Sulfuricurvum kujiense DSM 16994: one gene and its partner. The protein of the gene in region 1 interacts with the protein of each later gene in a pairwise test. Links are inferred from orthologs where the notes say so. Each region holds a gene or a part of one and is shown on either strand. Other genes may lie near its edges.

Evidence for each region. Proteins that work in one complex are often made in the same cells at the same time.
Region 2: the proteins of SULKU_RS11515 (region 1) and purT interact in binary tests that used the Escherichia coli proteins (3 or more experiments, as listed by UniProt). The link is inferred for Sulfuricurvum kujiense DSM 16994 from one-to-one orthologs.

Annotation. Positions count from the first base shown.
Region 1 is NC_014762.1:2,307,809-2,315,457, forward strand. The notes cover bases 4,671-7,649. They hold SULKU_RS11515 (polyprenyl synthetase family protein), read right to left. Parts: upstream 6,595-7,649; coding sequence 5,746-6,594; downstream 4,671-5,745. Other genes in these bases: tkt (transketolase), read right to left, coding at 4,671-5,742; panD (aspartate 1-decarboxylase), read right to left, coding at 6,638-7,003; SULKU_RS11525 ((2Fe-2S) ferredoxin domain-containing protein), read right to left, coding at 7,007-7,381; SULKU_RS11530 (UDP-N-acetylmuramoyl-L-alanyl-D-glutamate--2,6-diaminopimelate ligase), read right to left, coding at 7,508-7,649. Outside these bases: SULKU_RS11485 (calcium:cation antiporter), read right to left, coding at 1-844; magnesium/cobalt transporter CorA, read right to left, coding at 902-1,855; SULKU_RS11495 (radical SAM/SPASM domain-containing protein), read right to left, coding at 1,848-2,735; SULKU_RS11500 (thioredoxin family protein), read left to right, coding at 2,748-3,068; SULKU_RS11505 (TrmH family RNA methyltransferase), read right to left, coding at 3,074-3,826; more of tkt, read right to left, coding at 3,826-4,670.
Region 2 is NC_014762.1:71,920-79,443, forward strand. Bases 2,506-5,414 are described here. They hold purT (formate-dependent phosphoribosylglycinamide formyltransferase), read right to left. Parts: upstream 4,588-5,414; coding sequence 3,424-4,587; downstream 2,506-3,423. Other genes in these bases: SULKU_RS00365 (D-2-hydroxyacid dehydrogenase), read right to left, coding at 2,506-3,289; rpsU (30S ribosomal protein S21), read right to left, coding at 4,699-4,911; SULKU_RS15245 (methyl-accepting chemotaxis protein), read left to right, coding at 5,031-5,414. Also shown: SULKU_RS00350 (FAD-dependent oxidoreductase), read right to left, coding at 1-925; SULKU_RS00355 (hypothetical protein), read right to left, coding at 1,091-1,348; SULKU_RS00360 (AEC family transporter), read left to right, coding at 1,477-2,382; more of SULKU_RS00365, read right to left, coding at 2,360-2,505; more of SULKU_RS15245, read left to right, coding at 5,415-6,695; dnaG (DNA primase), read left to right, coding at 6,724-7,524. UniProt on the Escherichia coli protein: Involved in the de novo purine biosynthesis. Catalyzes the transfer of formate to 5-phospho-ribosyl-glycinamide (GAR), producing 5-phospho-ribosyl-N-formylglycinamide (FGAR). Formate is provided by PurU via hydrolysis of 10-formyl-tetrahydrofolate.

The sequences.
Region 1 (7,649 bases):
TAATCGCAATAACCAATCCGGCAAGACCCGCCGATATCCCGTGTTCTCTGGCGATGACGACACCATTTCCGGCAAATATCTCGGCACCGAATGCGATAATGGCGATAAAGCCGAAAATAACCATAAAGTTAACCGCAGTACTCAGATGTTCGAAAATATAGTCGCTCGATTCGTTTTCATCGATCTCGGCATCTTCCTCTTCCTGGAGTTTGCGCTTTAGACGAAAAAAACGGCTGCGAGCCGTTGCTTTGAAAAAGTGGGTATGGGTTCGGGTTTGAAAGATAAAAATGATGATATAGAAAAGGAGCAATACACCCGCGATCAAATGGCTGACATGAGTCAATGAAGCACTCCCGTTTTCCGTATGGCTTAACAGTCCCGGAACCAACAGAGCGCTGGAAGCGACAAACAAAACGGTACTGTACGCACTGGAGGTCTCTTTGTTATGCTGCTGCTGCGTATAGGCCAGCCCCCCTAAAAAAACGGCTAGACCGAGTAAAACGTTCAAATCGACGATAACCGCAGAGATTATCCCCCCCTTGACCGTTTCCAAAACTTCCGGCGAATGACGTACTTCAAGCAAAATAACGTACAATAAGATGATTTCTACCGCAACGGCACTGAAGGTAAGGACAAAACTGCCGTAAGGTTCATGAAGCCGTTCTGAGAGGATGTCGGCTACTTCGGCAACCGTTAAGGAGAGTGCCGCAATCCCAATCGCGGCGAATAATGTCGAGAGTAAAGATTCTTGCTGTGCATTAAACATGACTGCTAGCGCAATCGAGGCTATACCGATAAAAATGTCCCAATAATCTTCAATAAAATAGCGTATCCGCCTATCCAATTCTTTATCCTTTGTAGGTAATAGTGTTAGAGAATCATACCATAATTACAGGAATGATCAAATCCAGCCTTTTCGTTTGAAAATGTATACCGGCAAGATCGATGAAATTACCATCATACAAATGGAGAGTACATAACCGTATTTCCAATGCAGTTCAGGGAGAAAATCAAAGTTCATCCCATAAATGCTCGCTATCAAGGTAGGTGGGAGAAACACGACATTAACGATCGTAAACATTTTAATAACTTTATTCTGCTCAATGCTCAAAACACCGACGAAAATATTTTGAAGATAATCGAGCCGTTCAAAATTAAAGTCGGTGTAATCGATCAAGGATTTAATATCTTTTAACATGACCGTAACATCATGCTTAAGTGAATGTTTGTACTTGGTCGACTTTAAAAAAGCGCTCAGAATACGCTGTTTATCATTGAGATTCTCACGAATCTGCATGTTCAAATCTTCCAATGACGAGATGCGTCCCAATATCTCTTCATCTTCATTGGTATAATCGGTCAAAACGTGTTTGCGGACGCGCGTAATATCTTTTGCCAGCTTTTCAATAATATCCGCATCGGCATCAATTCGAATATCCAAAATCTGACAAAAAATATCATATCCCGTTTCAAATTGCTTCGGTGTTGCGAAAAATTTTCGGTTAAATTCATCGAACGTATATAAATTAGTGTAACGAATTGAAATCAGAATTTCTTTAAAGAGGATAAATGATACCGTTTCATTATGCGAACTTTCTCTACTGCTCACTAAAAAATAGCTGTTGATTTCAATACGATCATTCTCTTCCCAGTAACGGGAACTGATTTCAATCTCTTCGGTCTCTTGTTTAGTCGGAAATTTGATATTAAATGTATTTTCGATAAAAAGAATCTCATCATAGGTCGGCATGAGCATATCGATCCAGATCACTTTTTCAATGACCTCTCCATCGAGCTCCGACATCGTATCGATAAATGCAATCGCATTTTCATTACGGACATAACATTTAATCATTTATTCCTCCTTTCGCAAATCGCTCTTTGTAGGAGCATTTTTGGCATAGTTCTTCGCTGCACATCCCTTTGGAAAACCCATCGGTTATTGCTTGGGAGCGTTTTGATGTCAGAATTTTACCCAAATTTGTCTCGTTCAGGTTACCGAGTTCCATAATCCCCTCACTATCCAAACAGCACGGTACGACTCTGCCGTCGGTAAGAATAGCGATTTGCTTGCTCAACCCTTGGCAATAGCCATGCGAAGAAGTTGGATTCTCAAGATGAGGCCATTCAAAATAACGGTCAAAATGGAGAAGGATTTTGGATGCCAGCCGGGTTGACTGACGCTCGCCGCTGATGCTTGAAGCAATCATCCCCTCTTCAAGAGAGAAGTGATTTTCGAGAAGCTTGAACAATTTTTCATTAAAAAGCTTCTCACTGTGAACATCATCCAAATTCCAAAGGCGAAGATTGATAAAAAAATCTTCGGAATGCGAAAGCTTTTCATCACACAGTGCCAATATGGGTTCCATATACGTTTCAAAGCTTCTGGAGACGCTGTTTTTATTAAAACTGTTGAGGGAAATATTCACTTGACGCAAAGCGGGATGAAAAAGTGTCTTGCGCCGAACGGCGTCGAGATAAAATCCGCTGGTGGTGATCATCACTTTCAAACCGGCATCATAAGCAACATCGAGATACTCTCTCACATTGCTCAATACCATCGGATCGCCCATTACATGAAGGGCTATCTCATCGGTGAATTTTTTAAGCTGTTCAACCGCCGTTTGGAAAAAAGCCAGCGGCATTGTCAACGTAGGTTGATTTTTCGGAGGACAAAAACTGCAGGATAAGCCGCAGATATTGGTGATTTCAACATAGGCACGGCTGAATTTCATTATAATCCCTTTATGCAAACCTTAGACACCATTAACCAAACACTCAACTCTAACGATGCGGTGATGCTCTATTTTAGCGCACCTACCTGCAACGTTTGCCATGCTCTTAAACCCAAACTCGTTGAAGCGATTACTGACCAATTCCCTACGTTTGTCATAGAGAGTATCGATATTTCGCAAACGCCCGAAATCGCTTCACATTTTAGCGTTTTCGCGATTCCGACGGTGCTTGTCTTTTTTCAAGGGAGAGAATTTTTACGCAAAAGCCGACACATGAGTGTCGGCGAAGTCATCGATTCTATAGAACGTCCCTATAATCTTATGCTTGCGTAAGTAAACTACGGTAGAAAGCTGACGATCCCTGCCGTAACGGCGACATTAAGTGACTCGACTCCCCGATACATCGGTATAGAAACGCTATGAGTCGAAGCTCGCATTACCGCATCGCTCACCCCTTCGGTCTCATTCCCCAATACAAAAATAGCCCGAGAAGGGATTTTCAAGGTATGGATGTCGTCTTTAGCGTGAGACGAGAGGGTAATAATCGCCGTATCTTTAATCCCTAAAATTTCAGATAAATCTTCACAATAATAGATCGGGATTTTAAAGAGAGTACCCGCGCTCGCTTTCATCACCAAAGGAGAGAGTTTCGTGCTGTTGCGACGAGGCAATACGATCCCGTCGATTTTACTCGCCGCAGCGGATCGGACAATCATCCCCAAATTTTGAGGGTTGTTAATCCCATCTAGAGCTAAAAGGCGAAAAGAGCTCGGTAGATCGGTTGCAATGTTAGAGGCACTGCGGTAGTTTTGGCTAACGACGTCAATCGCAACTCCTTGATCTTGAGCGCTGTTTTTGGAGATGCGGGAGAGGGATTCTTTGGTGTGGTATTTTATCTCGATACCGCGCATTTCGGCGAGAGCCAAAATCTCTTCGATCGTCTCATCAATCCGGTTGCTTTTGGAGAGGTGCAGTTTGTGAATCTGTACAGCATCGTCTCGCAGCACTTCGACGGCCACGTTGCGCCCATACAGAGTAATCACTGAATCAAAAAAACGTTTCTTCTCTAAATATTCAGGAGAATCGTTCATTAGATCTTTGCCGCAACGGCTTCCGCGCTAAATCCGAATTTCTCAAACAGTTTATCTGCAGGCGCACTCGCCCCGAATCCATCCATCGCCACGACGGTGTCAGCGAATCGGTACCACTCAAGTCCGCGTGCCGCTTCAATCGCAACACGTTTCGTTCCCGGTTTAATGATAGAATCAAGATAGCTCTGAGGCTGCTCTAACAACAGATCAAAACACGGCACACTCACAACATTGGCCGCAACTCCGCGTGATGCCAGAAGCTCTGCCGTCTCGATTGCCAAACCAACCTCAGAACCCGATGCCATCAATGTCACCGTCGCACCCGCTTTATCGACAATCAGATAACCGCCGTTTTCCACATCACCGTGAACGGCAGAAGGGAGCAACGGAAGATTTTGGCGTGAACAGACGAACGCGGACGGAGAGTGTTTCATGCTGAGTGCTTTTTGCCAGCATTTGACGTTTTCCGCCCCATCCGCAGGACGATAGACGTAAAAGTTCGGCAGTGCTCTAAACTGGCTCAAATGTTCGATCGGCTGATGGGTAGGTCCGTCTTCACCGACACCGATACTGTCGTGTGTCCAGATAAAGAAATGCTGAATTCCGCTTAGCGCCGCAATACGGGCCGATGGTTTGAGGTAATCGCTGAATACGAAAAAGGTAGCGCTAAACGGCATCAGCGGCCCGTACAATGCCATCGCATTTGTAATCGATGCCATTGCATGTTCACGGATACCGAAATGGATATTTTTACCCTTCGGAAAATCGCCCATATTAGCAAGTTCGGTTTTATTAGAGGGTCCTAAGTCGGCAGATCCGCCGATAAATCCCGGAATCGCTTTGGCAATCGCATTCAAAATGATCCCGTTGGTATTACGGGTCGCATCCGCTTTTTCGAACGTCGGCCATTGGATACGAGAGAAGTCCGGATTAAGGAGCTGTTCATACGCCTCATTTTGCTCAACCAACGGAAGCTCTTTAATGCGGTGATTCCACTCACGCTCCGCCAAATCCCCTTTTTCGATCGCACATCGGAAACGCTCCAATACATCCGCATCGACATGGAATGTTTTTTCAGGATCAAACCCTGCGGCTGCTTTAGCCGTTTTGATGACATCGTGACCCAACGGCGCACCGTGAGCATGATGGGAGCCCTCCATTTTACCGCCCCCTTTGGCGATAACGGTATTGGCGATAATAAGAACCGGACGTTTGATCGTTTTCGCTTGAGTCAACGCACCGTCGATCTCAGCGAAATTATGACCGTCGATTTCCAAAACTGCCCAGTTTTGAGATTCGAAACGGTCTCTCATATTTTCGCTGAGGCTGAGTTCGGTAGAGCCCTCGATCGTAATACGGTTTGAATCGTAGATCAATACCAGATTGTCAAGCCCCATATGTCCGGCAATCGAACACGCTTCGTAGCTGATCCCCTCTTCCAAGTCGCCGTCTCCGCACAGACAGTAAACATTGTGATCGATCAATTCGGCTGTTTCAGAGTTCACTTTGTTACCGACATACGCCGAAGCCATCGCGAAACCGACCGCATTGGCGATCCCCTGACCCAAAGGACCTGTTGTGATCTCAACCCCGGCCGTGTGTCCGTATTCCGGATGCCCCGGAGTTTTAGAATCGAGTTGACGGAAGTTTTTAAGATCATCGATCTCCAGCCCGTATCCCCACAGATAGTAGAGTGAATAGATCAAACCGGTTCCGTGCCCTCCTGAGAACACCAAACGGTCACGATTGAGCCATTTCGAATTTTTCGGATTATGGTTCATGTGTTCAGAGAGAACGACTGCAATATCCGCCAACCCCATCGGTGCGCCCGGATGCCCTGAATTAGCCTGTTGAACCATATCTGCCGCTAAAAAGCGGATCGTGTCTGCCATTTTTTGGCGCATTGTATTACTCATCGTTTAATCCTTGTGTCGGTTAATGTAGTGGTTAAGTGTTGGTGACAATTCACGCTGCAAATTCTCATCAAAACTCGTCATTTGGCGGTTGATTTTATCCGCTAAAATATTTGCCTCTTCCATGGCACGCTCAAATCCGAGAAGCGTTACAAAACTGTTCTTTGCCTGATCGTTGTTGGTTGTTTTACCCGCTTGGATCTCATTTTGGGTAACGTCTAAAATATCGTCTTGGATTTGAAACAGCAGTCCCAAATCGATCCCGAAATCGTAAAGCTCTTGAGCCATATCATCACGACCGACGATGAATGCACCCATTTGAAGCGCCGCGGCAATCAGTTTGCCCGTTTTGTGGATATGAAGCATCTTCACCTGATCGAGTTCTAAACGAAAGTTTTCAAAATGACAATCAATCGCTTGGCCTAAAACCATCCCCTCTGCTCCGCCGTTATGGGCAAGTGAACGGATCAATTTTACGATAACCCGATCAGCAAACGGAGCATTGGAGAGGACTTCAAAAGCATACGTATTGAGTGCATCTCCCGCCAAAATTGCGCTCACTTCGTCATACGTTTTGTGCAGCGTCGGAATGCCGCGGCGCAGATCGGCATTGTCCATTGCCGGTAAATCATCGTGAATCAAAGAGTAGGTGTGAAGGAGTTCAATGGCCAATGCCGCATGATAAGCACTTTGAATCAACAGGGGATTATAGGCTCGTACGACTCCTAAAAGGAGCGCCGGTCGAAACCGTTTTCCCCCTCCGATAAGCATTTGTCGTAATGAGTTTTCATAATGGGGGTGAAAGCTTGGTGCACTCGGAAGATGTGACCCTAAGAATGTTTCAAACTGCTCCATCGTTATCCCACTATTTTTTAGCGAAATAGTAACATGAGGGAGCTTATATCTTCTCGATTACATCGGTGATGGCATTCTCATCATCGACTAATACCACGGTCGGTTTGTAATTTTCTAGTTCGGCATCATTATACGTTGCATAGGCGACGATGATAATCTTGTCCCCTTTGTGCACTTTACGTGCCGCCGCACCGTTTAGACAGATATCACGCTTGCCTCGTTCACCAAGAATGATGTAGGTTGAAAACCGCTCACCGTTATTAATGTTGAGAATTTCCACTTTTTGACCTACACGCATTTTCGAAGCTTCCAATAGCTCTTCATCAACAGTGATCGAGCCGACGTAATTAAGGTTGGCATCGGTGACCGTAGCACGGTGAATTTTACTGTAGAGCATTTCGATGAGCATTGTTTAGCGTCCCATTTGCTTCATCATGTCTGCAGGGGTGATCGGAGCATCCCAAAGCTCTGCAGGAATCACATACTCTTGTACCACTTCACCGCCGATAATATGACGATCAATGATCTCATTGATTTTCTCTTTAGTAAGTCCAGCGTACATAACATGACCCGGTTCTACCAGCATAATCGGTCCGACATTACAACGATTCATACATGACGTACGGATCGGCTGTACCGTTGCAATAAGCCCTTTTTGCATCAATGTCTGCGCTAAGTGCTGAAAAATGTCCTGCGTATGCGGATTAACACAGCTCGGTTTCGGCATTCCCGGAGGGGAACTTTGTTCGCATTTAAAAATATAAAACGCCGGTTGAGGAAGACCCATCGGCTACTCCTTTGAATTCGGTGGCATGATGCACCTAAAATAATAACGGCATTATAGCCAAAATAAAATCCTCAAGTTTAAGCTTCCTTATACAGCTGTCCTCTTTAAGGGGCAATTTAGGGAAGATTAGAGTGTTGCTAAAAGTTCTTTTGCGACAACACGGTCATCAAACGGCAGATGCTGATCGTAAATAATCTGCGACGTTTCATCCCCTTTGCCCAAAATCAGAACCACTTCATCGCCGCTGCGCTCTTTGAGTGCCTGCGCG
Region 2 (7,524 bases), 2.2 Mb from region 1 along the record:
AAATCTGTGCCAGCTTTCGTTCTTGAGGAAGTTCATGATTAATAAAATCCTCCCCGAGATGGCGAATATCGAGATAGACGGCTCCGCTTTTAGCCATCTCATCATGGATAGCGCGTGCTACGACATCGCGCGGTGCCAGTTCATCGGTAAAACGCTCCCCTTCCGAATCCACCAAATATCCCCCCGCGCCCCGAGCACTCTCAGAAATCAAAATAGAAGAGTTTTTAAGAGCGGTAGGATGGAACTGAATAAATTCCATATCGGCCAAACGAGCTCCGGCACGTACAGCCGCCGCCAGCCCATCACCCGTCGCTTGAACCGAATTAGTCGAGTGTTTGCCGTATAACGCACCATATCCTCCCGTCGCGAGAATAACGGCGTCGGCACGAATCTCTTCGACCTCGCCCGTTTCGATATGCAAAAACGTTGCCCCTAACGCCCGGTTAGTCTCCTGATCTACGATGAGGTTCAATAAAAAGCGGTCATTTCTAAATTCGATTCCCGCTTTGAGACATTGATCATAAAGGGTGTGGAGGAGTTTCAATCCCGTATAGTCTTGCGCATAACAAGCCCGCGGAGCCGATGCACCGCCTAAAGTGCGACGAGCGATCTCCCCTTTTTCATCACGGCTAAACGGCAAACCTATTGTGTTGCACCAGCGAACCGCTTCGGGAGCCTTCTCGCACATCAATGCGATCCGCCCTTCTTCCCCCAAGCCTGCAGAAGAACGAAGGGTATCGGCGATATGGTTTTCAATCGAATCCTCAGAGCCAAATACCGCATTCATCCCCCCCTGTGCCATAGAGGTTTGCGATCTGGTAGGGAGTGTTTTCGAAGCGACAATTACCTTTGCTCCGCTTTCTGTTGCGGAAAGAGCGCTTACCAAGCCTGCTCCGCCGCTGCCGACGATCAATACTTTTGACATACAAAACCTTTTTGATTGCTCTCATAATACAAATGCAATCTTTATTCGCAAGGATTGTACCAAAACGGATTTTAGGAGTTCATCTAATGAAAAAGAAGAAATTTTTTTTAAGTAAAGTAGTATGACAGAATTGTTTATAGAATTGGGTTCGGAAAAATCCGAACCCTAAAGTGCTTTTAGCTTTTCCAAAAAAAGAGGTTTGCACGTCCCTTTTGGCGATTTTCCGCTAGCTACATCTGCTCTGCACTCTTCAAAAAATTTATCCAAAGCAGCTTGTTTCTCAGGAGAAAGAGAGTCATACTTTGCCTTTTGCGCACCCCCATCTAAGCCCTGAAGCCATGCCGCAACTTCTGCTTTTAAAGCATCATTTGCAGATGCTCCAATAAAACCGACCAATAACAAAACACAAAAAAACTTTTTCATGAGACCCCTTCTACCTATTGATATGACTAAATTGTAACGCTCACAACTATAAAAAAATCTTAATTATCATCAATGATTCAAAATTCTCTCATCCATTTTTTCGCTACAATACACACCAAAAAAAGACTATGCAAACTTTATTTTCCATTCTGGGCATCTACCTCTTTATTGCTGTCGGATTCGGTGCCAAATGGGCGTTCAAAGAGAAAATCGACGACCGCACCATCACCTTGCTCAGTGTCTATTTTTTACAGATTTTTCTCACCTTTTGGGGACTTCTCAAACGTCCGATCGATACGGAACTCCTCTTTGCCCCCTCTTTGTATCTGGCAATTACCCTTTTGGCTCTGCTGTTAATGATTCCTCTGGCTAAAATGCTTTTTCATAATCCAAAAGAGCGTTCCATCGCTACCGTAGCGGCATTGATCGGCAATACGGGGAATCTCGGCATTCCGCTGGGAATAGCACTTTTCGGTGAGATGAGCGTCCCGTTTCTTACCCTTATCAATCTCGTCAACGTATTTGTCGTCTACACTATCGGGGTGTTTTATTATTCGCGCGGAGAATTCAGCGTCCGCGATTCGCTGCTCAATATCCTCAAACTTCCCGTTCTTTGGGCTGCCATGATCGCCATTGCCCTCAATCTCGTCGGATATGTCCCAAGCCCGGCCGTCGATAAAACGCTGATGATGGGAGCGTATGCCTCGATGACGATGCAGCTTGTATTGTTCGGTATCTATCTGTACGGGATCAAATTGGGAGAGATCAATCTCCGTCTCACGGCGTGGGTAAACGGTACAAAATTTATCCTGATACCGTTAATCGCTTTTGGTGTACTGCACTATGTTGATATGGAGCCGGTGGTCAAAGGGATTTTGTTTTTGGAATTGATTGTCCCGCTGGCCGTCGCCAATGTTAATTTGGCTTCACTCTATCATTGTTCTCCCCGCACCGTTACGGTGGAGGTGTTTACAACGTCAGTCGTATTTTTGGGGATTGCGCTGATATTGCCTACGCTTTTACGAATGTTTTGATATTTTCGATCGTCGAGGCGATAAGACGTTCTCGTGCTTCGCGCGATGTCCATGCGATATGAGGAGTAATATAGAGCCGTTCAGGATGTTTGACAGATAAAAGAGGATGTGATGTTTTCATCGGCTCTTTCGCCAATACATCCAATCCGACGAAGATCGGTTTCACATCGATGATAACCGACAGGGCATCTTCATCGACGATACCGCCGCGTCCGAGATTGAGGAGCACGGCACCGTCTTTCATCTGCAACAGTTCCGAATGGGAAATCAGATTCTCCGTCGAGGCATTGAGCGGCGCATGGATCGAAATCACATCACTGTTCTCGATCAAACGGCTGAGGGTCGTTTTTTCATACTCGCCGTTATCGTTTTTGCCCGACGTTGAATAATAACAGACGTTAGCACCGAATGCCTGAGCTACACGCGCCACGCCGCGCCCTATTTCGCCCAATCCGATAATCCCCCACGTTTTACCGCGCAGTTCGCTAAATGAGGGCCCAATATGGGCAAATACCGCTTCGCGCTGCCATGCGCCGCTTTTTACGTATTCATCATAATAACGAGAATGCCCCATCAGATAAAAAAGCATTGAAAACGTATGCTGCACGACCGCATCGGTCGAATATCCCGCAACGTTTTTAACTGCTATTCCCCGCCGTTTGGCAGCTTCATGATCGATATTATTTGTCCCCGTCGCCGCCACACAGATGAGTTTTAGGTTCGGAGCACTTTCCATCACGGCATCGTTAATCACTACCTTGTTTGTCACGATCACCTCCGCATCGCAAACACGCTCCGTCGTCTCATCGGAAAATGTCGTCTGATAAACAGCCACATCGCCCAGAGATTCAAAACCCTCTAACGAGGTATCACTATACGTTAGTGCATCAAGGATTACTATTTTCATTCATTCACTTTGTCTATAAATTTCCATGATCCAATACCCAGAGCCGTTCCGGAGGCAGTAGTGCCGAGAGGAACGAGCGTTCTTGGATCACGGTATGCTCTTTTGATACTTTTCTGGCTAAACAGAAAAGTACATTAAGCGTCTTTAATCTTCTTAATCAATTTTTTCGCTTTTTTCATCGCTTTATTTACTTTGTCAAATACGAGTACAACCGCCATCCGTCGCCCGACATGTGCTTCAGGTTTTCCGAATACACGGACGAAACTGTTATCATCAAACACTTCATCGGCCACATCGACAACCGGTTCTGTCGACTCGACTACCGATTTAAACGCCGCACTCGCACCGTCACCGTAAAAGGTAAATCCGAGCGGCAATCCAAGCACTGCGCGTACATGCAGTGCAAATTCGCTTTGGCTTTGGGTGATCAATGTTACCATCCCTGTGTCATGCGGACGCGGGCTCACTTCGCTGAAATAAACCTCATCTCCCGCCACAAACAGCTCAACACCGAAAAGCCCTTTGCCGCCCAATCCGTCGGTAATCGCTTTCGCTATTTTTTGAGAGCGTTTGAGCGCTTTTTTGGACATCTCCATCGGCTGCCAACTGTAGATGTAATCGCCGTCTTTTTGGATATGACCGATCGGTTCGCAAAATACCGTCTCCACTCCGTTACGTGCCGTCAGAAGTGTGATTTCGTAATCAAAACGGATAAACTCTTCAACGATTAGCTCGCTTGCATCGCCGCGAGCTTCTTTGGCAATCTCCCATGACGCGGCTAAATCCTCACGCGTTCTAGCGATACTTTGCCCATGCCCCGAAGAACTCATCACCGGTTTGATAACACACGGGAACCCGACATCTTCCGCCGAAGCGCACATATCCTCATAGGTACTCACAAAATGATAACGGCTTGTTTTTAGCCCGAGATCTTCGGCGGCAAAACGGCGGATATTTTTTCGGTTCATTGTTTTATTCACCGCTTCGGCATTCGGGATAACGCAAAATCCTTCCGCTTCGGCGGCGAACAACGCATCGATACTGATCGCTTCGATCTCAGGGAGAATATAGTCGGGTTTCTCTTTGCGGATAAGCTTTAATACCGCTTCTTTATCCTGCATGTTCACCACATGAGAGCGATTGGCAACGAGATGAGCAGGTGCATGATTGTAACGGTCGACCGCAATGACCTCGATTCCCAGACGCTGTGCTTCTATTGCCACTTCTTTACCGAGTTCGCCGGAGCCTAACAACATGATTTTTTTGGAATTATTTTTAAGAGGTGCGCTAAAGAGCATGAATACAGCCTTGTGCAGAGATATTTACACGAAGTTTATCATAGGGTTCGTAAAGGTTTTGTTACAGGAGGATAATAAGAGGTGTAATTTTAAGCGCTATTGCGCTTAAAATTACAGGCGAGATTCGTAACGTCGCATCATATAGAGACGTTTTAACATCTTCTTGCGAGCGCTGATTTTGAATTGTTTACGCTTTTCGGTCTCTGTAACGTGGTTACGACGAGCACGAGCTTCAGTAACAATCAGATTACGATCTGTTTGTTTTTTGAAACGGCGGTAAGCAGCATCAAAATTATCATCTTGTCTTAGAATGATACCAGGCATGCAATCACCTACTTTCTATTAAAATTTTGAATTGGAATTCTACCATACTTTTCACCGAAATGAGCTTTTTATCTGAATCAAGCTATTATTTCGGTATTAAAAATATTACGGAGTCTTCAATGCATCCCCGAAAAACATTGATGTGGCTGGTTTTTATCGGTATGATGATACCTCCTGTCGTATGGATTTTATTATTGGCATTTTCACATCTGTTTAGTGTGGACGAATTGATTTCAATCCTTTTTTCAATTCCTATGGCTCTTTATATGGCGGTTGCGACAAGCGCCATGATTTTCGGATTCAACCATGCCCTTATACGGATCGAAACCCTTATGAAAAATCCGAACAGGAGTGAGGAAGCCGCCGCAATCGTTTCCAAACTCCCGTATTGGTTTTTAATCGGCCAGCTTCTTTATACGTCGATAGGGCCTGCAGTAGTTCTAAGCGGGAAATCGTTTATTTCCCTTGAGCGGTTCGGCCTTGCGGAAGCCGCCGTCCTTCCGCTGCTGCTGTTATTTATCATCCCGGTTTTTATTTTATTCGTTATCCGTCTCGAAGAGTGGGTAGTTAGCGTTCCGCTGAGTGAAAAATATCCTTTTGTCTCTTTCGGAAGAAAAATGGTTCTGGCCATATTTACAACCGTTTTGGGAAATATTATTTTGCTCGTCTTGCTCAATACGATTTTGCTCTATTCGATACCGGGGCTCGATTTATCTACCCTTTTAATTAAAAACAGTATTGTCGCCGTGATAGGAATCGTCATCTCCGCTGTCAATATCGCTCTTTTGGTAGCACAGGTCACCCGCCCGGTAAAAAATCTGACCGACAATCTCAAAACTGATCTATTTAATCTGACAAAATCGTTTAGCGGATTTACCCGTGACGAAACGGGAAGCATGATGAGCTGCTTAAACCGCTTCGTGGGAGAAATTGAGCATTCCATCTCTCATGCGAAAGAGATTGCATCCGCAAATTTAAGCTCTGCGCAAACACTTGATACTATCAATACCCATATTAAAAGCCGTGTTCATGAGAGCAATTCCATCACGCAGACGACATCGGATCAGGCCCACTCAATCCAAACGATCGTCAATGAAGGGGTAGAAAATTTCACGGTGACTCTGGAAAATATGAACAATGCCGTCGGACTGCTGCACCACGGACGGCAGGAACTATCCACCCTTTTGGATACCATTTCTCACAGTACAGAGCTTGAAACAGAACTCAGCAGCAAACTCGATCAACTAAACGGGGAGGCCTCTCAAGTCCAAAAAATCCTCTCCGTCATCGGCGATATTGCCGAGCAAACCAATCTTCTCGCACTCAACGCCGCGATCGAAGCGGCACGTGCGGGAGAACACGGAAGAGGGTTCGCCGTCGTCTCTGATGAGGTGCGAAAACTGGCCGAACGGACGCAAAAAAGTTTGACCGAAATCAATGCTACGATTAATGTTATTGTCCAGAGCATTGCCGACGCAACCGAACAGATGCATCTAAACGCCAAAGCGATGCAAAACCTCACTATGATCTCACAGAGGGTGGATAAAGATATAAATGAAACCGTCAGTGCGATGGAAAATACCAACATGCTGACAAAACAAAGCGTTACAAATTCCCAAACCATTGCAAACCACATCAACTCCATGCTGGTTCAAATGGAAAAACTCGGGACCATTTCATCGGCTAACGATACCTCCATGCGAGAACTCTCCGATATCGTTTCCCAAATCGCCTCGTCGGCTAATGCACTTTATACGCAGTTAGGGCAATTTAAGACACATTAATAAAGCCCCGTTTTGCTAAAATGTCTTTATGATTACCCAAGACTCCATCGAGGCTCTCAAAGCCCGGCTTGATATTGTCGATATCGTCGGCTCGTACATCGAGCTCAAACGTGCCGGAAGCAGCTTTAAAGCTCCATGCCCGTTTCACGATGAGAAGTCCCCCAGCTTCGTCGTCAACCCCTCCCGCCAAAGCTATCACTGTTTCGGGTGCGGCGTACACGGCGACAGTATCAAATTCGTCATGGAGTTTGAGAAACTCAATTACCCCGAAGCGATCGAAAAACTGGCCGCTTCCACCAATTTCACCCTCCATTACACCGATAACGCTCAGCAAAAAAAACGCTCAACGCTTCTGGAAAGCCTCAACGACTGGTATCAAAAATTGTTGGAGCAAAACCGCACCGCACAGGAATATCTGCATGAACGGGGTATTTATGCGTCCAGTATCGAGCGGTTCGGAATCGGATACGCACCCACATCACCCGAAACGCTCCGATTCTTGGAACAGCGCAAACTTCCGACCGCCGAAGCGATCGAGCAGGGGGCTATCGGCCGCGGAGACGACGGACGCCTTTTCGCCCGTTTTATCGAACGGATCACATTCCCTATCCACTCCACCAGCGGAGCCATCGTCGGATTCGGCGGACGTACCATAACGGGACATCAGGCAAAATACGTCAACTCCTCCCAAAGTGCCATCTTCAATAAGTCGCGCTTGCTTTATGCTTATCATCTGGCCCGTGAAGCGATTTACCGCCGTCGGGAGATTATCGTTACCGAGGGGTATCTCGATGTCGTTATGCTCCATCAGGCGGGGTTCACCCACGCC